Regions from separate parts of the Streptomyces sp. NBC_01537 genome, predicted to be linked through region 2. Evidence: predicted binding sites of a transcription regulator. Region 2 holds the regulator's gene; each other region holds the start of a gene.

Region 1 (9,684 bases), 1.0 Mb from region 2:
AGCTTCTCGTTGGACGCGCGGACGTCGACCATCAGATTTCCGTACGTCTTGCCCAGCCGGATCATCGTGATCGTCGAGAGCATGTTGAGGACCAGCTTCTGGGCGGTGCCCGCCTTCAGCCGGGTCGACCCGGTGAGGAATTCGGGGCCGGTCACGACCTCGATGCCGTGTTCGGCGGCCGCCGCCAGCGCGGAGCCCGGGTTGCACGACAGCCCCACCGTGAGCGCGCCCAGGGCGCGTGCGTGCTGGACGGCGCCGACGGCGTAGGGCGTACGCCCGGAGGCGGCGATGCCGACGACCGTGTCGTCCGGGGTCAGCTCGATCCGGTCGAGGTCGGCGGCGGCCAGGGCGGGGCTGTCCTCGGCGCCTTCGGCGGAGGTGACCAGGGCGGAGGGCCCGCCCGCGATCAGCCCGACGACCTGCCCGGGGGCGGTGTTGAAGGTGGGCGGGCACTCGCTGGCGTCCAGGACGCCGAGGCGCCCGGCGGTGCCGGCGCCCGCGTAGATGAGCCGCCCGCCACGGGCCATCCGTGCCGCGATGGCGTCGATCGCCGCGGCGATGGCGGGCAGCTGCGCGGCGACGGCGGCCGGGACGGCGGCGTCCTCGGCGTTCATGAGGCGGGCGATGTCGAGCGTGGGCCGCTGGTCGACGTCGGCGAGCTCGGGGCGGTGGGCCTCGGTGGTCAGGGCGGCGAAGTCGGTCACGTAGCGAAAGCTAGCCCTGACGGCGTTGCGCAACAATGGCGACATGGATCCGGACGACCTCGGCAACCTCGCGAACCTCGAAACGGCCCTGCACGCCGCGCGCGCACTCATCCTCGCCGACCTCGCGGCGGCCGATGTCGCCGACGCCGAGGTGGTCTCCCTGGTCGAGGACGCCGTCGCGCAGCGCCGCTGGTGGGTCGAGCAGTGGCCCGAGGGCGTGGGCTTCGTCGCGGGGCTCGTTGCGCAGGACGTGCAGGACGCCCTACTGGAGCGGTACGGCCGCTGGCCGCTGTGCCCCCGGTGCGACGAAAACCCGCATGCGCTTGCCGTGGAACCCGAGCTCGGCCCGGACCCGCACTGGGTCTGCGAGGCGTCCGGGGCCGCGCTCGCGCCGGTCGGCTCCCTGAAGGCGACCCTGTAAGGCCATGGCCGTCTACATAGACCCGCCGACCTGGCCCGGCCACGGCCGCATGTGGTCGCACCTGGTCAGCGACAGCTCGTTCGACGAGCTGCACGCCTTCGCCGCCCGCATCGGCGCTCCGCCCCGCGCCTTCGAGCGCGACCACTACGACCTCCCGGCCGAGCACTATGCCGCCGCCGTCGCCCAGGGCGCCATCGAGGTCGGCAGCAAGGAGCTGCTGCGCAGGCTCACCGAGGCGGGGCTTCGCCGCCCCAAGCACCGGCGCCGCTGAGCAGGGCCAGCTCGGTGTCGAGGTTGTGGCGGGCCGCCCGTTCCCAGCGCTCGTGGCCCGCCGGGGTACGGAACAGCCTGGGCAGGGCGAGCAGTTGCCGCAGCACATCGGCCCGGCCGGTGCGGAACAGCTCGTCCGGCACGAAGCCGTACTCCTCGCGGACGGCGGCCGCGTAGGCGGCGTACGCGGCCGGGGAACCGGCGAGCACCGCGAGGTCGGCGTCGCACAGCACCTCGCCGTTGCGGTCGCCGTCGGCCGGGTCGTGGGTGACGGTCAGCCGGACGAGGCGGACGACCTCGGCCGTGGTGGCGGCGGGGACACCGGCCTCGGGGAGGGCTCGCTCGGCCAGCGCCGCGCTGCGCTCCTCGTTCTCGGAGCGGTCGGGGCGGTAGACGGCGTCGTGGAACCAGGCGGCGAGACGGACGGCGTCCGGGTCGTCGGCGTGGGCGGCCAGCTCGTCGATGCGGTCCAGGACCGCGACCAGGTGATCGGTGGTGTGGTACCGGCGCTGCGGCTCGGCCCAGCGGGCGAGCAGATCGGCGGCGTAGGGGGCCGGATCCGCGTCCTGGGTCTGGGCGCGGCGCAGCAGCTCGGACCAACGGGTCAGGAGGGTGGCAGCCATGCGGCCATTGTGGCAGGCTGGCAACATGTCTAGACCAATTTTCGAGGTGATCGCGCTCGGCGTCGTCGATGCCGTCGCGGCGGAATCCGGCGGCGCCGACCGCCTTGAGCTGGTCAGCGGCATGTCCGCCGGCGGGCTCACCCCCTCCCGGGAGACCTTCGCGGCAGTACGGGCGGCTGTCCGCATCCCCATCCGGGTGATGCTGCGGGCCCGCGACGGCTACGAGGCGGACGACCTGGACGGGCTCTGCGCCCGGGCGGCGGCCCTGCGGAGCGAAGGCGCGGACGAATTCGTCCTCGGCTTCCTCGACCCGTCCTCCGACGGGCCCGACCTCAAGGCCGTCCACGCCCTGCTCGACGCCACCGGCCCCGGCTCCCGCTGGACCTTCCACCGCGCCATCGACCACACCCCCGACCGGGCAGCCCTGCGGGCAGCCCTCCGCGGCTCCCCCGGCCTCGACACGTACCTCACCGCGGGATCGGCGGCCGGCGTCGACGCCGGCCTGCCCGTCCTTCTCGACGAAGCCGCGCTCCCGCCCGGCGAACCCCGCCTCCTGGTCGGCGGCGGCCTGCGGGCCGACCACCTTCCCGCGCTGCTCGCGGGCGGCGTCGACGCCTTCCACGTCGGCGGCGCGGTGCGGCCCGCGGGCTGGGCGGGGCCGGTCGACGCGGCGGCGGTGCGGGCGTGGCGGGACCTGCTCGACGCGCCGGTGGGGGTGGCGTAGGGCCGGGGCTCCGCCCCGGACCCTCCCCCAAGCACTTCGTGCAGGGGGTACCCCACTCCTCGAACGCCGGAGAGGCTGGGAGTCCTACGCGAGGACTCGCAGCTGCTCCGGCGCGAACGCGCTGAGCTCGCCCACCCGCCCGCCCAGAACCTTCGCGGCCCACTCCGGGTCACCGAGCAGCGCGCGCCCGACCGCGACAAGGTCGAACTCGTCGCGCTCAAGCCGGTCCAGCAGGTCGTCAATCGTGGCGACAGCCGCCGACTCGCCCGCGAAGCCGCGCAGGAAGTCGTTGTCGAGCCCGACGGACCCGACCGTGATGGTCGGCTTGCCGGTGAGCTTCTTGGTCCAGCCCGCGAGGTTCAGCTCGGAGCCGGAGCCGTCGAACTCGGGGAGCCAGAAGCGGCGCTGGGAGGCGTGGAAGGCGTCGACGCCGGCGTCGGCGAGCGGTGTGAGGATGGCGGCGAGGTCGTCGGGGGTCTCGGCGATGCGCGCGTCGTAGTTCTCGGACTTCCACTGGGAGAAGCGGAAGAGGACGGGGAAGTCCGGGGAGACGGCCGCACGCACGGCGGCGACGATCTCGGTGGCGAAGCGCGTACGGGAGCCGAGGTCGCCGCCGTAGCCGTCCGTACGGCGGTTCGTGCCGGCCCAGAGGAACTCGTCGATGAGGTAGCCGTGGGCGCCGTGCAGCTCGACGCCGTCGAAGCCGGCGCGCTCGGCGGCGGCAGCGGCGTCGGCGAAGGCCTGGATGACGTCGTCGAGGTCGGCCTGGGTCATGGCGTGGCCCGCGCCCTCCGTGCCGTCGAGGGCGATGCCGGAGGGGCCGACCGGGGGTGCGGTCACGATGGGCGGGTCACCGGCCTTGCGGGCCATGCCGACGTGCCAGAGCTGGGGCATGATCGTGCCGCCGGCGGCGTGGACGGCGTCCGCGACCCGGGCCCATCCGGCGAGGGACTCCTCGCCGTGGAAGCGGGGGACGCTGTCGCTCTGGCCGGCCGAGGGGTGGTCGACGTACGTCCCCTCGGTGATGATCAGGCCGACCCCGGCGGCCGCGCGGCGGGCGTAGTACGAGGCGACGTCCTCGCCGGGCACTCCGCCGGGCGAGAACTGCCGGGTCATCGGCGCCATCACGATCCGGTTGGGGACGGTGGTCCGGCCCAGGGTGAAGGGTCGGGACAGGACCTCGGCGGCACGGGTTGTCACGGCGGGAGTCTCCTTGGTTAGGGGCAGGCGCTTCCCAGCTCAACCGTCCGCCCACGTAAGTACATTCCCGCGCACACACCCGAGGGCGGCACCCCCGCGATGGGGGTGCCGCCCTCGGTCAGGTACTGCTGGTACCTCCGATCCGCGAACGGATCAGAAGTCCATGTCGCCGCCCGGCATGCCGCCACCGGCGCCCGCACCGGCACCGGCCTTCTCGGGCTTGTCGGCGATGACGGCCTCGGTGGTGAGGAAGAGCGCGGCGATGGAGGCCGCGTTCTGCAGCGCGGAGCGCGTGACCTTGGCCGGGTCGATGATGCCCGCGGCAATGAGGTCGACGTACTCGCCGGTCGCGGCGTTGAGGCCGTGACCCGGGGTCAGGTTGCGGACCTTCTCCACAACGACGCCGCCCTCAAGGCCGGCGTTGACCGCGATCTGCTTCAGCGGGGCCTCAAGGGCGATGCGCACGGCGTTGGCGCCGGTCGCCTCGTCACCCTCGAGCTCCAGCTTCTCGAACACCGAGGACGCCTGGATGAGAGCGACGCCACCACCGGCGACGATGCCCTCCTCGACGGCGGCCTTGGCGTTGCGCACCGCGTCCTCGATGCGGTGCTTGCGCTCCTTGAGCTCGACCTCGGTCGCGGCGCCGGCCTTGATGACGGCCACGCCGCCGGCCAGCTTCGCGAGGCGCTCCTGGAGCTTCTCGCGGTCGTAGTCCGAGTCGCTGTTCTCGATCTCGGCACGGATCTGGTTGACCCGGCCCGCGACCTGCTCGCTGTCGCCGGCGCCGTCCACGATCGTGGTCTCGTCCTTGGTGATGACGACCTTGCGGGCGTGGCCGAGCAGGTCGATGCCCGCGTTCTCCAGCTTGAGGCCGACCTCCTCGGAGATGACGGTGCCACCGGTGAGGATGGCGATGTCACCGAGCATGGCCTTGCGGCGGTCGCCGAAGCCCGGGGCCTTGACGGCCACGGACTTGAAGGTGCCACGGATCTTGTTGACGACCAGGGTCGACAGGGCCTCGCCCTCGACGTCCTCGGCGATGATCAGCAGCGGCTTGCCGGACTGCATGACCTTCTCCAGCAGCGGGAGCAGGTCCTTCACCGAGGAGATCTTGGAGTTGACGATCAGGATGTACGGGTCGTCGAAGGACGTCTCCATACGCTCCAGGTCGGTGGCGAAGTACGCCGAGATGTAGCCCTTGTCGAAGCGCATGCCCTCGGTGAGCTCAAGCTCCAGCCCGAAGGTCTGCGACTCCTCGACGGTGATGACGCCTTCCTTGCCGACCTTGTCCATCGCCTCGGCGATGAGCTCGCCGATCTGCGGGTCGGCGGCGGAGATGGAGGCGGTCGAAGCGATCTGCTCCTTGGTCTCCACGTCCTTGGCCTGGTCGAGCAGGGCGGCGGAGACGGCCTCGACGGCCTTCTCGATGCCACGCTTGAGGGCCATCGGGTTGGCGCCGGCCGCCACGTTGCGCAGGCCCTCGCGGACCAGTGCCTGGGCGAGAACGGTCGCGGTGGTCGTACCGTCACCGGCGACGTCGTCCGTCTTCTTGGCGACTTCCTTGACCAGCTCGGCGCCGATCTTCTCGTACGGGTCCTCGAGCTCGATCTCCTTGGCGATGGAAACACCATCGTTGGTGATCGTGGGGGCGCCCCACTTCTTCTCGAGGACGACGTTGCGGCCCTTGGGGCCGAGGGTGACCTTGACGGCGTCGGCGAGCTGGTTCATCCCGCGCTCGAGACCGCGCCGTGCCTCCTCGTCGAACGCGATGATCTTGGCCATGTGAAGTGGTCCTCCCGGACGGGGTGGATTGCTCCGGACCGCGCTGGCGCCCGCGACGGACGGCCTGTCTCCCACCGGTCTCTTACCGGCGGTCGAGCGGGCCTCACCTGACCCGATCCGTGTCGTTCCTTCGATGCTTCAATCAGCACTCTCAACATCAGAGTGCTAACGCTAATGATTAGCACTCGACCCCCGAGAGTGCAAGCGGTTCGGGCCGGGGCGAGGCAGGGCCGGACGCGGAAGGGCCCGCATCCTGGTGGATGCGGGCCCTCCTGCGTGTGAGCGTGTCTGGTTGGCCGATGCCGCCCCGGTCAGACGGCGAGACGGACCATGTCCGCCTGCGGCCCTTTCTGACCCTGCGAGATCTCGAACTCGACCCGCTGGCCTTCTTCGAGGGTGCGATAACCGTCCATCTGAATCGCGCTGTAGTGCACGAAGACGTCCGCACCACCGTCGACCGCGATGAAGCCGTACCCCTTCTCCGCGTTGAACCATTTGACGGTGCCCTGAGCCATCCCTAACTCCCCTATTACTGGCCCTTCGCAGGACCGCACCTCGCGGACCCGGGTCAGACCTCACCCCCTACAGCCCAGGGGGCGTGCGCCGGAACGCGTCGACCGCCGCCGAATGTATCTGCCTGACTGCCCTCTGCAACAGGTCAATCGGACGAGAATTCTGGGCATGTTCGAACGGAAAAAGGGGATGAATTAAGGGGAATCCGGGTCAAGTCGGACTGGACATAAGTAGCCAACGCGACAATCGTCGCGCTAATTTGGCGATAAATCGCTGTCCATCGAACGGCGCGGAATTGAGTTGCGCGGGATTCCAGGGCAACTGTACCGCCATTCAACTACCGCTCAGCACACAGGTGCCCCGTCCTCCCCACGGAGGACGGGGCACCTGCGCGGGCTTCGTCAGCCTCCGGCGACCGCCGGGATGATCGAGACGCTCGCGCCGTCCGCGACCGCCGTCAGCAGGCCCTCGGAGAAGCGGACGTCGTCGTCGTTCACGTACACGTTCACGAAGCGGCGCAGCTTGCCCGTGTCGTCCAGCACGCGGGCGGAGATGCCCGGGTGGTTCTTCTCCAGCGACTCGATGACCTCGGCCAGGGTCGCGCCGTCGGCCGGCACCTCGGCCTTTCCGTCGGTGTACGTACGAAGGATGGTCGGGATGCGTACGGAAGCGCTCATGATTCGGGGTTCACCTTCAGTCGGTGCAGGCGGTCAGTGGGAATCAGTGGGCCAGACCCGCCGCGCGGAACGCGTCCACGCTGGGCTTGATCGTCGCTGTCGGGCCGGTCGTCTCGGCGACGGCGTCGAGCGTCTTCAGGCCGTCGCCGGTGTTCAGGACGACCGTCTCGGCGGCCGGGTCCAGCTGGCCGTTCTCGATCAGCTTCTTCAGGACGCCGACCGTCACCCCGCCCGCCGTCTCGGCGAAGATGCCCTCGGTCCGGGCCAGCAGCTTGATCGCGTCCACGCACTGCTCGTCGGTGACGTCCTCGACCGCGCCGCCCGTGCGGCGGGCGATGTCGAGCACGTACGGGCCGTCGGCCGGGTTGCCGATCGCAAGCGACTTGGCGATGGTCTTCGGCTTCTGCGGGCGTACGACATCGTGCCCGGCCTTGAAGGCGGTGGAGACCGGCGAGCAGCCCTCGGCCTGGGCGCCGTAGATCTTGTAGGGCTTGTCGGCGACCAGCCCTAGCTTGATCAGCTCCTGCAGGCCCTTGTCGATCTTCGTGAGCTGGGAGCCGGAGGCGATCGGGATCACGATGTTGTCCGGGAGCCGCCAGCCGAGCTGCTCGCAGATCTCGTACGCGAGCGTCTTGGAGCCCTCGCCGTAGTAGGGGCGCAGATTGACGTTGACGAAGCCCCAGCCCTCGCCGATCGGGTCGCCGATCAGCTCGCTGCAGAAGCGGTTGACGTCGTCGTAGTTGCCCTCGATGCCGACCAGCTCGCCGCCGTAGACCGCGGCCATGACGACCTTGCCCGCCTCCAGGTCGTGCGGGATGAAGACGCACGAGCGGAATCCGGCGCGAGCGGCGGCGGCGCCGACCGCGCCCGCCAGGTTGCCGGTGGAGGAGCAGGACAAGGTGGTGAGGCCGAAGGTGCGGGCGGCCTCCAGGGCGATGGCGACGACCCGGTCCTTGAAGGAGTGGGTCGGGTTGCCGGAGTCGTCCTTGATGTGCAGGCCGCCGGTGATGCCCAGCTCGCGGGCCAGGTTGTCGGCCTTGACCAGCTTGGTGAAGCCGGGGTTGAGGTTCGGCTTGTCCGCCACGTCCGCCGGGACGGGCAGCAGGGGCGCGTAACGCCAGATGTTGTTCGGCCCGGCCTCGATCTGCTTGCGCAGGGACTCCGGGTCGCCGGTCGGGAGGTCGTACGCCACTTCGAGCGGCCCGAAACACTCCTCGCAGGCGAAGACCGGCGTCAGCGGGAAGCGCGTGCCGCACTCGCGACAGGACAGCGCGGCGGCGGGCCCGAAGGCGGAGGGGGTGGTGACAGCGGTTTCGATGGTCTGCGCAGCCATGGAGGCGAGGCCCTTTCTCCTCATCTTCCCCGCGGCGCATTTCGCCGCGAGACGGAATTGGCACCGTCCCCACCTGGACCTCGCGTGCGCGGTCGGCGGGAGGGTTGCCGGGGCTTCAACGGGCCGTTCCCTCTGCCCCTCTGGATGAGCGGTATGGCGGGTGGTGTAGCGTCCCCGCATTTGTGGTCGTGCGTCGTGACATGTGCCGTGTCGTCCGCCGTGCTCAAACGTAACAAACGCTGATCATCGCGGACATACGATGGTCATGTCTCGTGTTCAAGACTGTAACCGACGACCCCGAACCTGGTCATAGGTAGTCCGTCCATCGAGACAGATGTGACAGGCCGCCCTGCCGGAGGGGGGACATCTCCGACAGAACGGAGCCGCACGTGCTCGACGAGGTAGCCCGCTGGTTGCAGCGCAGGTCGTGGTCAGCAGACCGCCGGCCGATTTCCGCACTTCTCGCCGCCAAACGCTCGGCCGGCCCGAGCGGGACGGTGAGCGTCGTCCTGCCCGCGCTCAACGAGCAAGCCACCGTCGGGGCCATCGTGGAAACGATTCGCCGCGAGCTCATGAGTGATGCCGTACCGCTCGTCGACGAGCTGGTGGTGATGGATTCCGGCTCCACGGACCGCACCGCCGCCATCGCCGAGGCCGCCGGCGCGACCGTCGTCCACCGCGACTCGATACTCCCCCGGCTGCCGGCCCTGCCCGGCAAGGGCGAGGTCCTGTGGCGCTCCCTGCTGGCCACCAGCGGCGAGATAGTCGCCTTCGTCGACTCCGACCTGCGCGACTTCGACTCCCGCTTCGTCTCCGGCATCATCGGGCCGCTCCTGACCGACCCCGGCGTCCAGCTGGTCAAGGCCATGTACGACCGCCCCCTGGAAACCGGCGGCACGGTGGTTCCGGCCGGCGGCGGCCGGGTCACCGAGCTGGTCGCCAGGCCCCTGCTCAACATGCACTGGCCCCAGCTCGCCGGCTTCGTCCAGCCCCTCGGCGGCGAGTACGCCGCCCGGCGCTCACTCCTTGAGCAGCTCCCCTTCCCCGTCGGCTACGGCGTCGAGATCGGCATGCTCATCGACTCCCTCAACACCGTCGGGCTCGACGCCCTCGCCCAGGTCGACGTCGGCGTCCGCCACCACCGCCACCAGGACAGCCAGGCCCTGGGCCGGATGGCCGCCACGATTTACCGCACGGCTCAGCTCCGGCTCGCCCGTGGGCACCTCGTGCGGCCCGTCCTCACCCAGTTCGACCGCGACGAGGACGGCTTCACCCCCCGCGTCCACGACGTCGCGACGGAGGAGCGTCCGCCGATGCTCACCGTCCCGGAATACGCCAAGCGCAAGGCGGCGTAGTGGGCGCCCGCCTGCCCCCAGCCCTTGCCGGGTTGTGGGCAGGCGTTCCGCACGGCGAGCGCAGCGAGGTGGGGGTCCCCCC
Region 2 (9,684 bases):
CACGATGGCGTCGATGCCGGTCTCGGTCATCGTCTCGACGGCCAGCTCGCCGCGGTCGCCTTTGGGGAGTGCCTGTACGACGGTGATGCGGGGGCGGGGGGCGGGCTCGCTGCGCAGCGCGGTTACGGCGACCTCGAGGTGGTCCTTGCCCTCGACCGCCGCCACCGTGCCGTAAGCCCCCGTACCGGCGCCGTCGGTGAGGACGATGTCCTCGCCGATGCGCAGGCGGCGTACGGAGACGGCGTGGCGGCCCTCGGCGCCGGACAGGACGATGCGGTCGCCCGCGAGGGCACCCGGCTCGACGATGAAGACGGGGGCCGTCATGACGCGCTCCGGGCAGCCATCGCCTCACGGGCGGCGTCGAGTTCATCGGCCAGCAGGGCGACGAGCTCGCCCGCCGCGACGCTCCGGGCCAGCCGGTGGCCCTGCCCCGCCCACAGGGCCATGGCCTGGGGGTCGCCGGCTGCGGCGGCGGCCCTGCGGAGGGGGGCGGTGAGGTGGTGGATCTGGGGGTAGGCGGCGGGGGCGTACGGACCGTGCTCGCGCATGAAGCGGTTGACGAGGCCGCGGGCGGGCCGGCCGGAGAAGGCGCGGGTGAGCTCGGTGTGGGTGAAGACGGGGTCGGTGATGGCGCGCTTGTGGAGGGCGTTGGCACCGGACTCGGGGCAGACGAGGAAGGCGGTGCCGAGCTGGGCGGCGTCGGCGCCGACGGCGAGGACGGAGGCGATCTGGTCGCCGCGCATGAGGCCGCCGGCGGCGATGACCGGGAGCTGCACGGCGTCGCGGACCTGGGGGACGAGGGCGAGCAGGCCGACGCCCGCGCAGTCCAGCTCGGCGTCGTCGCGGTGGGTGCCCTGGTGGCCGCCGGCCTCTATGCCCTGGACGCAGACGGCGTCGGCACCCGCGCGCTGCGCGGCGAGCGCTTCGGCGGTGGAGGTGACGGTGACGACCGTGAAGGTGCCGACGCGCGCGAGGGCGTCCAGCGTGTCCCGGTCCGGGCAGCCGAAGGTGAAGCTGACCACCGGGACGGGGTTGTCGAGCAGGACCGAGATCTTGGCCTCGTACGCGTCGTCGTTGCCGGAGTCCGGATCGCCGAGCGGGGTGTCGTACCAGGTGGCCTCGCCGGCCAGCTGCTCGGCGTAGACCTCGACGGCGGCGGGATCGGCGGTGATGGGCTGGGGCATGAAGAGGTTCATGCCGAAGGGGTTCGCGGTGAGGCTGCGGACCTGCTTGATCTCCTCGTACATCGCCTCGGGCGTCTTGTACCCGGCGGCGAGGAAGCCGAGGCCGCCGGCCTCGCTGACAGCGGCGGCCAGGCGCGGTGTCGACCCGCCGCCGGCCATGGGGGCCTGGACGACGGGGTACGCGAAGAGGTCGGTCAGCGTAGCCATGAGGCCATCGTTTCATGACCTTGTCCGGGGGTCGCACCGGCCGGTCGGGTGGCCCCCGACCGGCCGCGAAAACCGCTCAGCGACCGTTGAACGCGTCCTTCAGCCGCGAGAAGAGTCCCTGCTGCCCGGGCTGAAACTGACCGAGCGGCCGCTCCTCGCCTCGCAGCTTCGCGAGCCGCCGCAGCAGCTCCTCCTGGTCGGGATCGAGCTTGCTCGGCGTGAGGACCTCGACGTGGACGATGAGGTCGCCGCGCCCGCCGCCCCGCAGGTGGGTGATACCGCGCTGGTGCAGCGGGATCGACTGGCCGGACTGGGTACCGGGCCGGATGTCGACCTCCTCCAGCCCGTCCAGGGTCTCCAGCGGGCACTTCGTGCCGAGGGCCGCCGCTGTCATGGGGAGGGTGACCGTGCAATGCAGGTCGTCGCCGCGCCGCTGGAAGACGGGGTGCGGGAGCTCGCGGATCTCGACGTACAGGTCACCGGCGGGACCGCCGCCGGGGCCGACCTCGCCCTCGCCCGCGAGCTGGATCCTGGTCCCGTTGTCGACGCCGGCCGGGATCTTGACCGTGAGGGTGCGGCGGGACCGGACCCGGCCGTCGCCCGCGCACTCGGGGCAGGGGGTCGGGACGACGGTGCCGAAGCCCTGGCACTGGGGGCAGGGCCGGGAGGTCATGACCTGGCCGAGGAAGGAGCGGGTGACCTGGGAGACCTCGCCACGGCCGCGGCACATGTCGCAGGTCTGCGCGGCGGTGCCGGGGGCGGCGCCCTCGCCCGCGCAGGTGCCGCAGGTGACGGCCGTGTCGACCTGGATGTCCTTCGTCGTGCCGAAGGCCGCCTCGTCGAGCTCGATCTCCAGCCGGATCATGGCGTCCTGGCCGCGCCGGGTGCGCGAGCGCGGGCCGCGCTGCGACTGCTGCCCGAAGAACGCGTCCATGATGTCGCTGAAGTTGCCGAAGCCCGCGCCGAAGCCGCCCGCGCCACCGCCGCCTCCGGCCGCGGACAGCGGGTCGCCGCCGAGGTCGTAGACCTGCTTCTTCTGCGGGTCCGAGAGCACCTCGTAGGCGGCGTTGATCTCCTTGAACCGCTCCTGGGTCTTCGGATCCGGATTCACATCCGGGTGCAGCTCGCGCGCCAGGCGTCGGAACGCCTTCTTGATCTCGTCCGGGCCCGCGTCTCGCCGTACGCCCAGGACGGCGTAGTAGTCCGTCGCCACTTACGACTCCGCCAGGATCTGTCCGACGTAACGTGCCACTGCGCGTACCGCTCCCATCGTTCCGGGGTAGTCCATGCGGGTCGGTCCGACCACGCCGAGTTTTGCGACCGCCTCGTCGCCCGAACCGTAGCCGACCGCGACCACGGATGTGGAGTTGAGGCCCTCGTGGAAGTTCTCATGACCGATTCGCACCGTCATGCCCATGCCTGAATCCTTGGCCTCGCCGAGCAGCTTGAGAAGCACCATCTGCTCCTCCAGCGCCTCGAGGACAGGACGAATGGTCAGGGGGAAATCGTGATTGAAGCGTGTCAGATTCGCGGTGCCGCCGAGCATGACGCGCTCTTCGGTCTCCTCGACCAGCGTCTCCAGCAAGGTCGCCAGGACCAGCGAGACGGCCGGCCGGTCGTCCCGGTCGAAGCTCTCCGGCAGATCCGTCACCAGCGGCGGAACGTCCGCGAACCGGCGCCCCACCACCCGGCTGTTCAGCCGCGCCCGCAGATCCGCCAGCACGGTCTCGCCGACCGGCGCCGGGCAGTCCACCAGCCGCTGCTCGACCCGCCCGGTGTCCGTGATCAGTACGAGCATGATCCGGGCCGGGGCCAGCGCCAGCAGCTCGACATGGCGGACCGTGGAGCGGGTGAGGGACGGATACTGCACCACCGCGACCTGCCGGGTCAGCTGCGCGAGCAGCCGCACGGTGCGGGCCACGACGTCGTCGAGGTCGACGGCGCTGCCCAGGAAGTTCTGGATCGCGCGCCGCTCGGCCGTCGACAGCGGTTTCACGCCCGCCAGTTTGTCGACGAAGAGCCGGTAGCCCTTGTCCGTGGGGACCCGGCCCGCGCTGGTGTGGGGCTGGTGGATATAGCCCTCTTCCTCCAGCACCGCCATGTCGTTGCGGACCGTCGCGGGCGAGACTCCGAGGCTGTGCCGCTCGGTCAGCGCCTTGGAGCCCACGGGCTCCTCGGTGCCCACATAGTCCTGGACGATGGCGCGCAGCACTTCGAGCCGCCGTTCACTGAGCATCAGCGCACACCTCCAGTCAGACGCGGGTCCCGTGGCACCATTGGCACTTTGGCACTCGTGTCGGATGAGTGCCAGCTTCCCCGCAGCCAGTGTACGGCGCGGTAGCAAGACCTCGGCAAGGGTGGCCCGATACGGTCGGCCGCATGGACGTGGCTGACGTGTCTGAGGTGCCTGACGTGCCTGATGGGTGGGAGCGGCTCGCCCCCGGGGTGTTCCGGCGCAGGCTCCCCTTCCTGGACGTGACCGTCGGCGTCGTGGTCGGCGAGGACGGCGTCCTCATGATCGACACCGGCTCGACCCTCGCCGAGGGCGCGGAGCTGCGCGAGCGGATCACCGGTCCCGGAGGGCTCACCGGTGGCCGTCCGGTCACCGACATCGTCCTCACCCACGGCCACTTCGACCACGTCTTCGGCGCGGCCGCCTTCCCCTCCGGCGAGGTCCAGGTCTACGGCGAGATGACCCTCGACACCTACCTGGAGCGCGAACGCCTCGCCCTGCGCGGCGACGCCGTCAAACACGGCGCCGACCCCCGCGCCGCCGCCCAGGCCGCCGACGCCCTCGTCCGCCCCGCCAACCTCATCGACCAGCGCTACGAACTCGACCTCGGCGGCGACCGCCAGGTCCTTCTCGTCCACCCCGGCGACGGCCACACCACTCACGACCTGGTCGTCATCGTGCCCGGCAACCCGGTCGTGGTCTTCTGCGGCGACCTCGTCGAGGAGTCCGGCGCCCCCCAGGCCGGGCCCGACGCCGCCCCCGGTGACTGGCCGGGGACCCTGGACGAGCTCCTGCGGCTGGGCGGCGAGGACGCGGTCTACGTACCGGGCCACGGCGCCGTCGTCGACGCGGGCTTCGTGCGCGCGCAGCGGGACGCGCTCCGTTTGCGTTCCTAGGGTCCTGGATACGATCTGGCGCATGCGCAGCCGACAGTACGGGCCCGATCTCACCCCGCCCTGACTGCATCCCCCGGGGGATAACCCCCGGACCCCCAGCAGAGAGCACCTCACCGCGGACAAGAATGGCACCCATGCGCAGCCGACAGTACGGGCCCGATCTCACCCCGCCCTGGAAGAAATCTCAGGCAGCCCCCGAGGTGGCCGCCGAGCCGGACCTCGTCGTCGAAGAGGCCGCCACCGGCTTCTGCGGCGCCGTCGTCCGCTGCGAGAAGTCGGCCGAAGGCCTCACCGTCACCCTTGAGGACCGCTTCGGCAAGCACCGCGTCTTCCCCATGGCCCCGCGCGGCTTCCTCCTGGACGGCCAGGTCGTCACCCTCGTCCGGCCGTCCGCCGCCACGGCAGGCCCCCGCACCCCGGCCCGTACGGCCTCCGGCTCGATCGCCGTCCCCGGCGCCCGCGCGCGGGTCGCCCGCGCCGGGCGCATCTACGTCGAAGGGCGGCACGACGCCGAGCTCGTCGAGCGCGTGTGGGGCGACGACCTGCGCATCGAGGGCGTCGTCGTGGAGTACCTGGAGGGCATCGACGACCTCCCCGCGATCGTCGCCGAATTCGCCCCCGGGCCGGACGCGCGGCTGGGCGTGCTGGTGGACCACCTCGTGCCGGGCAGCAAGGAGTCGCGGATCGCGGCCGCCGTGTCCAGCGAGCACGCGCTGATCGTGGGCCATCCCTACATCGACGTCTGGGAGGCGGTGAAGCCGTCCTCCGTGGGAATCACGGCGTGGCCGTCCGTCCCGCGCGGGCAGGACTGGAAGACGGGCGTGTGCCGGGCACTGGGCTGGCCGGAGAACACGGGGGCCGCGTGGCAGCGGATTCTGGGGTCCGTGCGCAGCTACAAGGACCTGGAGCCGGAGCTCCTGGGGCGGGTGGAGGAGCTCATCGACTTCGTCACGGCGTCGGCTTGACGTCCGGACGGGGCCGTCAGTCGACCAGGTCCCGGACCACTGCGTCCGCCAGCAGCCGCCCGCGCAGGGTGAGGACGGCCCGTCCGTCGGCGTAAGGACCGGCCTCCAGGAGGCCGTCCCTTACCGCCTGGCCGGCGGCGGCCGCACCGGCGGGGGCGAGGATGTCCAGGGGGCAGCCGTCCAGGAGCCTCAGCTCCAGGAGGATGCGCTCGACGCGCCGGTCCTCCGCGGAGAGGAGCTCGCGCCCGGCGCCGGGGGTACGGCCTTCCGACAGGGCCTGGGCGTACGCGCCGGGGTGCTTGACGTTCCACCAGCGGACGCCGCCGACGTGGCTGTGGGCGCCGGGACCGGCGCCCCACCAGTCGGCGCCGGTCCAGTAGAGCTCGTTGTGGCGGCATCGCGCCGCTGCGGAGGTGGCCCAGTTGGAGACCTCGTACCAGTCGAAGCCGGCGGCGGCGAAGCGCTCGTCGGCGATGAGATAGCGGTCCGCGTGGACGTCGTCATCCGTCATGGGGATCTCGCCGCGACGGATGCGCCGGGCGAGCTGCGTGCCCTCCTCGACGATCAGGGCGTACGCCGAGACGTGGTCCGGCCCGGCGCCGATCGCGGCGTCCAGGGAGGCCCGCCAGTCGTCGTCGGACTCTCCGGGAGTGCCGTAGATCAGGTCCAGGTTGACGTGCTCGAAGCCCGCCGCGCGTGCCTCGCCGACGCAGGCTTCGGGGCGGCCGGGGGTGTGGTTGCGGTCCAGGATCTTGAGCACGTGCTGCTTGGCGCTCTGCATGCCGAAGGAGATCCGGTTGAAACCGCCCTTGCGCAGGGCGGACAGATAGGCCGGGTCGACGGACTCCGGATTCGCCTCGGTGGTGATCTCGGCACCGGCCGCGAGCCCGAATTCGTCGCGGATCGCGGCCAGCATGCGCACGAGGTCACCGGCGGCGAGCAGGGTGGGGGTGCCGCCGCCGACGAAGACGGTCTCGACCGGCCGGGGGTCGTCCCCGAGCACCTTCCTGGCGAGCCGGATCTCCTCGATCAGGGTGTCGGCGTAGTTGTCACGGGAGGCCAGGGCCCCGCCGCTGCCCCGCAGCTCGCTCGCGGTGTAGGTGTTGAAGTCGCAGTAGCCGCACCGCGTCGCACAGTAGGGGACGTGCAGGTAGAACCCCAGGGGGCGGTCCGCCGCGCCGGCGAGCGCGCCGGGGGGCAGCGCGCCGTTGTCGGGCAGGGGCTCGCCGTCAGGCAGTACGGAAGGCATGTCCCCCATTGTCCGCCATCGGCCAGGCGAGCTACGCCTACTGTGCCTGCAGCACCAGCAGCGCCAGGTCGTCGTCCGGCGGAGCCGGGTCGTACTCGTGCACCGCCCGCCGGATCCGTTCCGCCACCGCGCCCGCGCCGAGCCCGGCACAGGAGGCGAGGGTGGCGGCGAGGCCGTCGTCGTCGTCGAACTGGCGGTTGCCGTTGCGGCGCTCGGTGATGCCGTCGGTGACGCAGAGCAGGGTGTCGCCGGGCGAGAGGTCGAAGGACTCGCTGAGGTACTCGGCGTCGTCGGTGATCCCGAGCAGTATCTGCGGGGCGGCGACGGGCCGTACCGTGCCGCCGGCGGCGGAGAGCACGAGCGGCAGCGGGTGGCCGGCGCTGGCGAGGGTGCAGCGGGCGCCGCGCCCGGTGGCGTACGGCACGATCTCGCCGTACAGCAGGGACAGGAAGCGGGGTGGCTCACCGCTCACCGCGCTTGCGCATGCGGCCTCGTCGGCGAGGGCACGGTTGAGGCGGTCCAGGACCTCCGCGACGCCGAAGCCCTCGCGGGCGAGCAGGCGCATGACGGGCCGGGCGAGGCCGGTGACGGCGGCGGCTTCGGGGCCGCTGCCCTGGACGTCGCCGAGGGCGAAGCACCAGCGGCCGTCACCGGCGGGGAAGAGGTCGTAGAAGTCGCCGCCGACGACGTCGGCGCCGGTCGGCTCGTAGACGATGGCGGTCTCCATGCCGGGGATGGCGGCGATGGAGGCTGGCAGCAGGCCGCGCTGCAGGACGTGGCTGATCATGGCCTGGCGGGCGTACTGCCGGGCGGTGCCGATGGCGAGGGCGACCCGGCGGGCGAAGTCCTCGATGAGGCCGATGACCTCGTCGGGGATGCGCATGAGGCCCGTACGGCCGAGCAGCAGCGTGCCGTGGCTGCGGCCGCCGACGATGAGGGGGCAGGCCAGGGCGGCACCCCCGGGGTCGAAGGTCTCGGCGGCAACGGGCCAGGGCCAGGGCATGGCGCCTGCCCGGACGGCGGCGGGGGGCGGGTCCTTCTCCAGGACCATGCGCAGGCCGTCGATGCGGTTTTCGGACAGGTGCCAGACGCGGGCGAGGCGCGGCTCGGCGTTCTCCGGGCCCCCGGGGTTGAGCCAGACCGCGCACCAGTCGGCGAGCCGGGGGACGAGGAGCTGTCCGGCGAGCGAGGCGACCATGTCCTCGTCGAGCTGTCCGGCGAGCAGGTCGGAGGCCTCGGCGAGGAAGGACAGCGAGCCCCGGCTGATCCAGTCGGTGTCGTAGCGCCGGGAACCGCGCATCGGGGCGGGCGCCAGGATCTCCGCCGCGCGCAGGTCGCGCTGGAGTACGCGGTCGCTCTCGGCGAGGTCCGGGGACGGGAACGGCTCCCCGGACGGATCGAGGCCCGCGTCGATGACGAGCCGGCACCAGATGGTCTTGAGGTCGCGGCGGTAGGTGATCCCCCACTCCTCCGAGAACGCGGCGACAAGCTGCAGTCCGCGCCCTCCTTCGCGCCCCTCGCGCTCCATTTCCACCGGGTTGCGGATCACCCGCGCGGGGTGGTGGTCGGAGACCTCGATGACCAGCCCGCACGGCGGCCTGCCGGGCTCCTCGTGCATGTCGAGCCGGCACAGCACCTCGGCCGTCGTGCCCGCGTGGATCACCGCGTTCGTCACCAGCTCGCTCACCAGCAGCACGGCGTCGTCCACCACCCGGTCGCTGATCCCGTCGGCCGGCCACACGTCCTGGGTGGTCCATTCGGCCAGCGCCGCGCGGACGAACTTGCGCGCGGCGCAGGCCGCCAGCTGATTCCCGGGCAGGCTGGTACGGGAAACGAACTCCCGTGGCATGGAAGCTGGCCCCACTGTGCGGCTCCTGAGCAGATCCGGCGTTGCACCCTTGACGGCAGGCCCAGCGTGACAGACTGAGCGGGCTCGTAAGCGCCGAGTCACCGAAGAAGGCCGACATGGCCCTTAAATCGGCCGTTCCCGCTCCTGCTTCCGCCTCTCCTGCGCGAGTACGGTCTGGCCACCGGCCGCAAGGCCGCCTAGGGCCTGTCTTGTGGATATCCGTGGGGAAGGAGCGGCCCGCCGCGCCAGCGGCTGATGTCACTGCGGCGCCTGTGATCGCAAGGCGGAGGAGGGAAGCGACGCGGTGGGGGCACCTCCCAGCGTCCAGCTGGGGGACGTCGTTGACCGACGGCAACGCGGCGAGCGCTGGTGCCAGGGCACGCGACGCCACGGAGATCCACAAGACAGGCCCTACGGCCTACGCCTCCCGCGAGCCCGCGTACATGTCGTCGATCAGCCCCTTGAACTCCCGCTCCACAACGGGCCGCTTCAGCTTGAGGCTGGGCGTCATGTCGCCGTGCTCGACATCCAGGTCGCGCGGCAGCAGCCGGAAGGTCTTGACCTGCTCCCAGCGCTGCAGCCCCGCGTTGACCCGCTTGACGTAGCCGTCGATGAGCTCGCGCGCCTGCTCCGAGCCGACGATGTCCGCGTAGGACTTGCCGTCCAGGCCGTTCTCCTTGGCCCAGCCCAGGATCGTCGGCTCGTCGAGGGCGAGCAGGGCGCTGCAGAAGTTGCGGTCGGCGCCGATGACGAGCACCGCGCTGACGAAGGGACACAGCGCCTTGAACTGGCCCTCGATCTCGGCCGGAGCGACGTACTTGCCGCCCGAGGTCTTGATCAGGTCCTTCTTCCGGTCGGTGATCTTCAGATAGCCGTCGGGGGACAGCTCGCCGATGTCACCGGTGTGGAACCAGCCGTCGGGCTCCAGCGCCTCGGCGGTCTTCTCGGGCAGGCCGTGGTAGCCCTGCATGACGCCGGGGCCGCGCAGCAGCACCTCGCCGTCCTCCGCGATGCGGACCTCGGTGCCGGGGAAGGGCTTGCCGACGGTGCCGGTGCGGTAGGCCGTGTCGGGGTTGAGGAAGCTGGCGGCGCTGGACTCGG
Region 3 (9,684 bases), 2.7 Mb from region 2:
CGCCGGCTACAAGGCGGTCCTGCCGAAGTGACCGAAGTGACCGAAGTGACGGTGGCACTGCGCGAGATGCGCTGGTGGGACATCGACCCGGTGATGGAGCTGGAGCACGAGCTCTTCCCGGACGACGCCTGGTCGCGCGGGATGTTCTGGTCCGAGCTGGCCGAGGCCCGGCACCCGGCCGCGACCCGGCACTACGTCGTCGCGGAGCACGAGCCGGACAGGCGGATCGTCGGCTACGCCGGGCTCGCGGCCGTCGCCGGGACCGGCGACGTACAGACCATCGCGACCGCCCGCGACCAGTGGGGCACCGGCCTCGGCGCACGGCTGCTGGCCGAACTGCTGCACCAGGCCACCGCCTTCGAGTGCCATGAGGTGCTGCTCGAAGTGCGCGTCGACAACATCCGCGCCCAACGCCTCTACGAGCGCTTCGGCTTCGAGCCGATCGGCTTCCGCAAGGGCTACTACCAGCCGGGCAATGTCGACGCCCTCGTCATGCGCCTCTCCGATCTGACCGACCTCCGATCCGCCTGACCCCGATCTGCCTGACCCGCAAGGAACTGGTGACATCCATGGCTGACGAGCCACTCGTCCTCGGCATCGAGACCTCCTGCGACGAGACCGGCGTCGGCATCGTCCGCGGCCACACCCTGCTCGCCGACGCCATCGCCTCCAGCGTGGACGAGCACGCCCGCTTCGGCGGCGTCGTCCCCGAGGTCGCCAGCCGCGCGCACCTGGAGGCGATGGTCCCCACCATCCAGCGCGCCCTTAAGGAGGCCGGCGTCACCGCCGCCGACCTCGACGGCATCGCGGTGACCGCCGGCCCCGGGCTCGCGGGCGCGCTGCTGGTCGGCGTCTCCGCCGCCAAGGCGTACGCCTATGCGCTCGGCAAGCCGCTCTACGGGGTCAACCACCTCGCCTCGCACATCTGCGTCGACCAGCTCGAACACGGCCCGCTGCCCGAGCCGACGATGGCCCTGCTGGTCTCCGGCGGCCACTCCTCGCTGCTGCTCGCCCCCGACATCACCTCCGACGTCCGCCCCCTCGGCTCCACCATCGACGACGCCGCCGGCGAGGCGTTCGACAAGGTCGCCCGCGTCCTCGGCCTCGGCTTCCCCGGCGGGCCGGTCATCGACCGCTACGCGCGCGAGGGCGACCGGGCCGCGATCCGCTTCCCGCGCGGGCTGACCGGCGGTCATGACCCCGTCTACGACTTCTCGTTCTCCGGGCTCAAGACCGCCGTCGCCCGCTGGGTCGAGGGCAAGCGCCGCGAAGGCGTGGACGTTCCGGTCGCCGATGTGGCCGCCTCCTTCCAGGAGGCGGTCGTGGACGTCCTCACGCGCAAGGCGGTGCGCGCGTGCAAGGACAACGGCGTCGACCACCTGATGATCGGCGGCGGCGTCGCGGCCAATTCCCGCCTGCGCGTGCTGGCCCAGGAACGCTGCGACAAGGCCGGCATCGTCCTGCGCGTGCCGCGCCCCGGCCTGTGCACCGACAACGGCGCCATGGTGGCCGCCCTGGGCGCCGAGATGGTCGCCCGCGGCCGTCCCGCCTCCACCTTCGATCTGGGGGCCGATTCATCGCTCCAGGTCACCGAGATCTCCGTATGACCGTCGCCCTCATGTGGGAGGCCCGCGCCGCCGACGGGCGGGGCGCCGAGCTCCTCGCATGGACGCATGCGCAGGCGCTCCAGGGGACGCCCCTGCGCAGGGAGGCCTTCACCGCCCCCGGGGACCGTGTGCTGGTCATCACCTGGTGGGACGCGCCCTACGACGCCGAGCTGCCGGAACTCCCCGAGCCGCCCGGGGAACTGGCCGGGCGGGCGCCGCACCGCTGGCGCTTCGAGTCGCTCGGAGCGGAATGAGGTCGGTCACTTTTCGGTCTTAATCCGCCAAATGGGCGTTTACGCTCGCCGCATGACGGAAATGGCAGCGTCCCGAGCGCGTACGGGTGGCCCTTCGGGCGACGACGGCATGAAGCTGCTCGAGCATGCGCTCGGCTGGGCCCTGGTCGTGGTCGTCGCGATGCTCGTGACCGGCCTGGGGCTCATTTAGGGCCTGTCTGGTGGATCTCCGCGGCGGGCTGCCCGATGAGCATCGAGGGCGCTCCCGCCACCCGGGTCAGGATGATCACGCACGAGTTCGGCCCCGACAGCTTGAGCTTCCTGCGCAGGTCGTCCGGCTCGATCGCGGAGCCCCGCTTCTTGATCACGGCCACACCGATCTCCCGCTTGCGCATGAGCGCCTTCAACGCCTTGAGGCCGAACGGCAGCACATCGGTGATCTCGTACGCGCTCGCGTACGGCACCGGCCGCAGCTCGTCAGCCGTCACATAGGCGATCGTCTCGTCGATCAGCCCGCCGCCCACCGCCTCGGCGGCCTCCGCCACCAGATGGGCCCGGATCACGGCCCCGTCCGGCTCGTACAGCCACCGCCCCACCGGCCGCACGGCAGGGTCCGGCAGGCCCCGCCCCACCACCGAGGTCCCGCCCGGCAGCAGTGTGGCCCGCCGCGTCCCCGGCTCCGTGCCGAACCAGAGCACGGCCTCCTTCACATCACCGCCGTCCGAGATCCACTCCGCCTCGGCCTCCGCCGGAACCGCCTCGTGCGGCACCCCGGGCGCGATCTTCAGCGCGGCGAACGGCGCCTTGCGGGCGGCCCCCACCGCCCACGACAGCGGCGGCGAGTACGCCTCCGGGTCGAAGATCCGGCCCCGCCCGCCCCGCCGCGCCGGGTCCACGAAGACCGCGTCGTACGCCCCCGTGTCGACCTCCGCCACATCCGCGCACCGCACCTCGATCAGCGCGCTCAGTCCGAGCGCCTCCGCATTGGCCTTCGCCACCGCGCAGGTCAGCGGATCCCGGTCCACCGCCAGCACCTCCACCCCCGCCCGGGCCAGCGCGATCGCGTCCCCGCCGATGCCGCAGCACAGATCGGCCAGCCTGCGCACGCCGAGCGCCGTGAACCGGCCCGCCCGGTACGCCGCGACGGACGTGCGCGTCGCCTGCTCGACCCCGTTCGGCGTGAAGTACATCCGGTACGCGTCCTCGCCGAACTTCGCCGCCGCCCGCTGCCGCAGCCGCGCCTGCGCCAGGGCGGCCGACACCAGCCCCGCCGGGTGCTCACGGCGCAGCCGGGTGGCCACGGCCAGCTCCTGGCCCGGGTCGTAGTCCCGCAGGGAGGCGAGGAGGGCCTGCCCGTCGGAGGTCAGCAGGGCGGAGAAGGCGTCAGGATCCACGCGTCCATTGTCGCAACCCGGCTCCACCGGTTACGCGACGGCGACCGCCGCCAGTCCGCAGAGCCCCGCGACCAGCCACTGCACGCCCGCCGTGACCGGCCGCCGCCGGCGCCCGCAGGCGTACGCGACGACCGCCACGACGAGCGCGGCGGCGCCGAAGGCGAGGGTGAGGGTCCAGCCGGTGTCCGGGGCGCGGTCGGCGCCCCGGGCCAACTGGGTGAGCCCGTAGAGGAGCGAGCCCAGGCAGAGCGCGCCGGCCTCGGCGGCGAACAGGACGAAGGCGAGGAGGGGGTCGCCGAGGCGGTAGGACGGGGCAGTTGGCATGAGGGCAGGCTGCCCCGGAACCATGGGCTCCGACCCGGCGTTGTCCGAACCGAGACCTGCGGAGCGGGCTCGCGCCACGGCGCGACATTGGCACTCCGCTTGACCGAGTGCTAAGACCGTCCTAGTCTCGGATCTGGCACTCAGCACTGCCGAGTGCCAGCAACACAGCGACGGGCAGGTCCGGCACCCGCGACGACGGGCCTACCAGGTCGCCACCCCATACAGACACTCCCGTGAGCCCTTTGAAGGGGGAGGTCGGATCGTGACGACCGCCAGCACCAAGGTTGCCATCAAGCCGCTTGAGGACCGCATTGTGGTCCAGCCGCTCGACGCCGAGCAGACCACGGCCTCCGGCCTGGTCATCCCGGACACCGCCAAGGAGAAGCCCCAGGAGGGCGTCGTCCTGGCTGTGGGCCCGGGCCGTTTCGAGGACGGTCAGCGCCTGCCGCTCGACGTGTCCGTCGGCGATGTCGTGCTGTACAGCAAGTACGGCGGCACCGAGGTCAAGTACAACGGCGAGGAGTACCTCGTCCTCTCGGCCCGCGACGTCCTCGCGATCGTCGAGAAGTAATCCGGGAATTCCCAGAAGTTCCGGAACAGCAGTGACCACGCCCCGGGCATCCGCGTCATCCGACCGGGGGCCCGGGGCGTGGTCTTTGTCGAAGACCCAAAAAGACGACGAGGTATTCCGCCGGTATGGCCAAGACCCTGAAGTTCGACGAGGACGCCCGTCGCGCCCTTGAGCGTGGCGTGAACAAGCTCGCCGACACCGTGAAGGTGACGATCGGCCCCAAGGGCCGCAACGTCGTCATCGACAAGAAGTTCGGCGCCCCGACCATCACCAACGACGGCGTGACCATCGCCCGCGAGGTGGAGCTCGACGACCCGTACGAGAACCTCGGCGCGCAGCTGGTGAAGGAGGTGGCCACCAAGACCAACGACGTCGCCGGTGACGGCACCACCACCGCCACCGTCCTCGCCCAGGCGCTCGTCCGCGAGGGTCTGCGCAACGTGGCCGCCGGCGCTTCCCCCGCCTCCCTGAAGAAGGGCATCGACGCGGCGGTCAAGGCCGTCTCGGACGAGCTGCTGCGCACCGCCCGCCCGATCGAGGGCAAGGAGGACGTCGCCGCCGTCGCCGCCCTGTCCGCCCAGGACAAGCAGGTCGGCGAGCTGATCGCCGAGGCGATCGACAAGGTCGGCAAGGACGGTGTCATCACCGTCGAGGAGTCCAACACCTTCGGTCTGGAGCTGGACTTCACCGAGGGCATGGCCTTCGACAAGGGCTACCTGTCCCCGTACTTCGTCACCGACCAGGAGCGCCTCGAGGCCATCCTGGACGACCCGTACATCCTGGTCACCCAGGGCAAGATCAGCTCGATCCAGGAGCTGCTGCCCCTCCTGGAGAAGATCATCCAGGCCGGTGCCTCCAAGCCGCTGCTGATCATCGCCGAGGACGTCGAGGGCGAGGCCCTCTCCACCCTCGTCGTCAACAAGATCCGCGGCACCTTCAACGCGGTCGCGGTCAAGGCCCCCGGCTTCGGTGACCGCCGCAAGGCCATGCTCGGCGACATCGCCACCCTCACCGGTGCGACCGTCATCGCCGAGGAGGTCGGCCTCAAGCTCGACCAGGCCGGTCTGGACCTGCTCGGCACCGCCCGCCGCGTGACCGTCACGAAGGACGACACGGTCATCGTCGACGGTGCCGGTGAGAAGGCCGAGATCGAGGGCCGGGTCAACCAGATCAAGGCCGAGATCGGCAACACCGACTCCGACTGGGACCGCGAGAAGCTCCAGGAGCGCCTCGCCAAGCTGGCCGGCGGCGTGTGCGTCATCCGCGTCGGCGCGGCCACCGAGGTCGAGCTCAAGGAGAAGAAGCACCGTCTGGAGGACGCCATCTCCGCGACCCGCGCCGCGGTCGAGGAGGGCATCGTCTCCGGTGGTGGCTCCGCTCTCGTCCACGCCGTCAAGGTGCTGGAGGGCGACCTCGGCAAGACCGGCGACGAGGCCACCGGTGTCGCGGTCGTCCGCCGCGCCGCCGTCGAGCCGCTGCGCTGGATCGCCGAGAACGCGGGCCTTGAGGGCTACGTCATCACCTCCAAGGTCGCGGAGCTGGAGGCCGGTCACGGCTTCAACGCCGCCACCGGCGAGTACGGCGACCTGGTGAAGGCCGGCGTCATCGACCCGGTCAAGGTCACCCGCTCCGCCCTGGAGAACGCGGCCTCCATCGCGTCCCTCCTGCTGACGACGGAGACCCTCGTCGTCGAGAAGAAGGAAGAGGAGCCCGCCGACGCCGGTCACGGCGGCCACGGGCACTCGCACTGACGCGTGGCGCGTGACGCGTAGCGCGTGGCGCCTGGCGCGTACGACGAAGGCCTCTGTTCCCCGCCCGGGAACAGAGGCCTTCGGGCTTTCCCGTACGAGCACTACGACGGCAGTTCGACCACGCCGAGCTGGCGCAGCATGCCCAGGAAGTCCCAGTGCCACCAGCCTTCCTTGATCCTGCCGTCCTCGAACCGGAAGGTCGTGGTGCCGACCATCTCGACCGGCTTCCCGGTCGGCGGCATACCCCGCATCTCTCCGGTGTTCGTCCCGCGCCAGGTCCAGCGGGTCACCACTCGGTCGCCCTCGGCCACCTGGTCCTCGATGGTGAACCTGAAGTCCGGGAAGCCCCGGCGGTAGCCGAGTGCCTCCTCCCGGAACGCGTCGGCGCCCCGGGTGTCCTGCTCGTTGGCGACATCGTGGTCGCGGTAGTCGCGCGCGACCAGTTCGTTGAACGCCGCCGCGTTGTCCGTGCCGATGATCTGCTCGAACAGGCGGCGCGCGGCGTCCTTGTTGAGCTGCGCGTCACGGACCACGTCCAGGTCCGTGAAGGTCGGCATCTCGTCACAGAGCGCCACCATTTCCTGGAAGATCTTGTCGGTCTCCGGGAGCTTGGAGTTGCGCATCGCGTCCTCGTACGAGGGAAACTCCACGATCTCCACGTAGTGGTCGTCCGCCGACCGGTCCTTCGCGATCACCGCGTGGGTCGCCGTCCGCCTGCCCTGCGTCGCCTCGACCCACGAGTCCATGAGCCGGTTCATGTCGTCGTACCTGGTGGTCTTGCAGTCGATGATCTGGACGAATGTCATGGCGCCTCCAAGGGTCCATGCCCGATCCCCAACGATCCCCGAGGACCAGTTTAGGCCGGAATGTCCATTCGGCCCGGGCTGGTCCCGCGCAGGCGCCCTAGTCCCGGGGATACCGGGGTCCGTACTTCCGCCCAGCCTTCGTCGAGAACCGCCCGAACACCCCGCTCGGCGCCATCCGCGTCGCCGTCACCACCGCCTTGTACCGCGCGTCCGGCACGCTCAGTGACTTCCCCCGGGCCAGATCCCGGATCGCCGCCGCCACCACCTTGTCGGCGTCCAGCCACGCCCACTCCGGGATCGCCCTCGCGTCCATCCCGGCCCGCTCATGGAACTCCGTACGCACGAATCCCGGGCACAGCGCGAGCAGCCGTACGCCTGTGCCCGCCAGCTCCTTGTCCACTCCCTGCGTGAAGCTCACCACCCACGACTTGCTCGCCCCGTACGTCCCGCGCGGCAGGAAGGCCGCCACCGAGGCGACATTGACGACATAGCCCCGGCGCCGCTCCCGCATCACCTCCACCGCCGCGCCCGTCAGCCGGAGCACCGCCTCGATGTGCACCTTGACCATCGTCAGCTCGTCCGCCATCGCCGCGTCCCCGAACGGCGCACGGTTGCCGAACCCCGCGTTGTTCACCAGCAGCCCCACCGGCCGGTCCCGGTCCCGCAGCCGCGTCTCGACCGCCTCGATGCCCTTGTCCGTCGACAGATCCGCCGGCAGCACCTCCACGGACACCGCGTACCGCTCCCGCAGCTCCGACGCGTACTCCTCCAGCCGCGCTTCGTCGCGCGCGACGAGCACGAGCGCGTGGCCGTCCCCGGCGAGGCGGCGCGCGAACGCGGCGCCGATGCCTGCGGTCGCCCCTGTGATGAGTGAAGTCGTCATAACTGCAGGCTAACGCGGCGTCAGGCGAGTGCGGGCGTACGGCGCGGGAGGTGGTGCCGGTCCGGGGCCTGCGGGGCTGGGAGTCCTGGACCGACATATTTACGTGCGTCACGGGTCGGCCGTGGAGGACCCGGCATGCCGCACACAAATATGCGGAGCGTCCAGGACCCCCACCCCTCCGGCCCCGGCCCTCCCGTTCGTTGTCGGCGGACGGAGTCCGGCGCAGCCGTTCGAAGCAAGCGCAGCGCCCGCGAGGGCGGCGTTGAGGGTTGGAATCGCCCACCCCTCCGGCCCTGGCCCTCCCGTTCGTTGTCGGCGGGCGGAGTCCGGCGCAGCCGTTCGAAGCAAGCGCAGCGCCCGCGAGGGCGGCGTTGAGGGTTGGAATCGCCCAGCCCTGCGGCCCCGGCCCTCCCGTTCGTTGTCGGCGGGCGGAGTCCGGCGCAGCCGTTCGAAGCAAGCGCAGCGCCCGCGAGGGCGGCGTTGAGGGTTGGAATCGCCCAGCCCTGCGGCCCCGGCCCGCACGGTGCCGGCCCTAGGGTCCGGCGGGGCGGCTCAGGCGCTTGCGGATCTGGGCCATGTCCGCCTCCGGGAGGGCGTCGGCGGCGAGGAGGCGGGGGAGGAGGTCCGGCTCGGTCGTCACGGCGCGGAACTGCAGGGCTACGGTGACGTCGTGGTGGTCGGGTTGGTGGATGATCTCGATCGGGTCGTCCGCCGTGATCTCGCCCGGTGTGATGACCCGGAGGTACGCCCCGGGCACGGCTGCTGTGGTGAAGCGCTTGATCCAGCCGCCGCGGTCCAGCCAGCCCTGGAAGGTGCCGCAGGGGATGCGGGAGCAGGTGACCTCCAGGACTACCTCGTGGCCGATCCGCCAGCGCTCGCCGATCAGGGCGCCGTTCACATCCAGCCCGGCGGTGGTCAGGTTCTCGCCGAAGACCCCGTTCGGGAGGACGCGGCCGAGCTCCGGCTGCCACGCGTCCAGGTCCTCGCGTGCGTACGCGTACACCGCCTGGTCCGTCCCGCCGTGATGGGCGAGGTCGTACACGCGGTCGCCGGCCAGGCCCACGTCGCCGGTGCCCTTGGGGCCGGGGGCGGTGACGCGTACGGGGCCGTCGACCGGGCGTTTGTCGATGCCGGTGACGTCGGGGCCGGTCTTCCAGGGGTTGGCCCGGGGGCGGCCCACGTTCACGGACAGCAGTTTCATACGGAGACGGTAGGCGGCGGAGTGCGGGCGCCGCGAGCGGTTTACGCGAGGGCGGCCAGGAGCCGGTCGACGTCGGCCACGTCGTTGTAGAGGTGGAAGGCGGCCCGCAGATGCCCCGCCCGGGCCGAGACGCGGATGCCGGCGGTGGCGAGGGCGGCCGCCGAGTCACCGAGGCCGGGGACGGAGACGATGGCGGAGGGGGCGGCGCCGGAGGGCACGGCCTTGTGGCCGAGCCGTTCGACGCCGGAGCGGAAGCGCTCGGCGAGGGCCACGTCGTGGGCGCCGATCGCGGGGACGCCGAGCTCCTCGATGAGGGAGAGGGAGGCCGCGCCGGCGAGGTGCAGGAGGAAGGGTGGCATGACGTCGTAGCGCCGCGCGGAGTGCGCGGTCTCGGCGACGGGGCCGTAGCACTCGCCCCAGGGGTCCTCGGCGGCGTACCAGCCGGCGAAGTGCGGGGAGACCCAGTCGTCCGCGCCCTCGCGGACGGTGAGGAAGGAGACGCCGCGGGGGCAGAGCAGCCATTTGTAGGCGCCGCAGACGACGTAGTCGTAGCCGGCGCCGGCCACGGGGAGCCAGCCGGCCGCCTGGGTGGCGTCCAGGAGCACCCGGGCGCCGTGGGCGGCGGCGGCCTCCCGTACGGCGGGTAGGTCGGCCACGCGGCCGTCGGCGGACTGGACGGCGCTGACGGCTATCAGCGAGGTGCCGGCGCGGACGGCGTCGGCGATGCCCTCCAGGGGGACGATGCGCAGGGTGACGTCCGGCCGGGTGGCGAAGGGGTTCACCAGGGAGGCGAAGTCGCCGTCGGCGACGATGACCTCCGCGCCCCGGGGGAGCCCGGCGGCGATCAGCCCGACGTGGGTGGTGACGGCGGAGCCGACGGCGACGCGCTCGGGGGAGACGCCGGTGAGCCGGGC

The links. Region 2 encodes HrcA, which represses chaperone genes, less so after heat shock. Its sites were predicted from a motif close to TTNGCACTCNGNNNNNCNGAGTGCNAA; they were not measured.
Region 1: a site for HrcA is predicted at 5,867-5,893, ahead of groL (chaperonin GroEL). Genes of this name have one in related genera too.
Region 3: a site for HrcA is predicted at 3,646-3,672, ahead of groES (co-chaperone GroES). Genes of this name have one in related genera too.

Annotation. Positions count from the first base shown of each region.
Region 1 is NZ_CP109392.1:5,578,507-5,588,190, reverse strand. It holds gene murQ (N-acetylmuramic acid 6-phosphate etherase) at 1-749, opposite strand, end outside; gene OG607_RS25845 (hypothetical protein) at 748-1,125, shown strand; gene OG607_RS25840 (DUF4031 domain-containing protein) at 1,130-1,396, shown strand; gene OG607_RS25835 (hypothetical protein) at 1,353-2,018, opposite strand; gene OG607_RS25830 (copper homeostasis protein CutC) at 2,044-2,742, shown strand; gene OG607_RS25825 (NADH:flavin oxidoreductase) at 2,827-3,942, opposite strand; gene groL (chaperonin GroEL) at 4,096-5,724, opposite strand; gene OG607_RS25815 (cold-shock protein) at 6,036-6,239, opposite strand; gene OG607_RS25810 (ubiquitin-like small modifier protein 1) at 6,639-6,914, opposite strand; gene thrC (threonine synthase) at 6,958-8,247, opposite strand; SAM riboswitch class I at 8,265-8,398, opposite strand; gene OG607_RS25800 (glucosyl-3-phosphoglycerate synthase) at 8,637-9,602, shown strand.
Region 2 is NZ_CP109392.1:6,576,799-6,586,482, reverse strand. It holds gene OG607_RS30310 (16S rRNA (uracil(1498)-N(3))-methyltransferase) at 1-324, opposite strand, end outside; gene OG607_RS30305 (nitronate monooxygenase) at 321-1,391, opposite strand; gene dnaJ (molecular chaperone DnaJ) at 1,468-2,604, opposite strand; gene hrcA (heat-inducible transcriptional repressor HrcA) at 2,605-3,627, opposite strand; gene OG607_RS30290 (MBL fold metallo-hydrolase) at 3,771-4,520, shown strand; gene OG607_RS30285 (DUF3097 domain-containing protein) at 4,655-5,485, shown strand; gene hemW (radical SAM family heme chaperone HemW) at 5,502-6,734, opposite strand; gene OG607_RS30275 (SpoIIE family protein phosphatase) at 6,772-8,583, opposite strand; gene OG607_RS30270 (AMP-dependent synthetase/ligase) at 9,002-9,684, opposite strand, start outside.
Region 3 is NZ_CP109392.1:3,876,243-3,885,926, reverse strand. It holds gene tsaB (tRNA (adenosine(37)-N6)-threonylcarbamoyltransferase complex dimerization subunit type 1 TsaB) at 1-31, shown strand, start outside; gene rimI (ribosomal protein S18-alanine N-acetyltransferase) at 67-531, shown strand; gene tsaD (tRNA (adenosine(37)-N6)-threonylcarbamoyltransferase complex transferase subunit TsaD) at 570-1,607, shown strand; gene OG607_RS17680 (hypothetical protein) at 1,604-1,861, shown strand; gene OG607_RS17675 (SCO1431 family membrane protein) at 1,914-2,051, shown strand; gene OG607_RS17670 (THUMP-like domain-containing protein) at 2,044-3,234, opposite strand; gene OG607_RS17665 (DUF6234 family protein) at 3,265-3,558, opposite strand; gene groES (co-chaperone GroES) at 3,821-4,129, shown strand; gene groL (chaperonin GroEL) at 4,255-5,880, shown strand; gene OG607_RS17650 (ester cyclase) at 5,982-6,686, opposite strand; gene OG607_RS17645 (SDR family NAD(P)-dependent oxidoreductase) at 6,784-7,569, opposite strand; gene OG607_RS17640 (MOSC domain-containing protein) at 8,102-8,770, opposite strand; gene OG607_RS17635 (aminotransferase class V-fold PLP-dependent enzyme) at 8,812-9,684, opposite strand, start outside.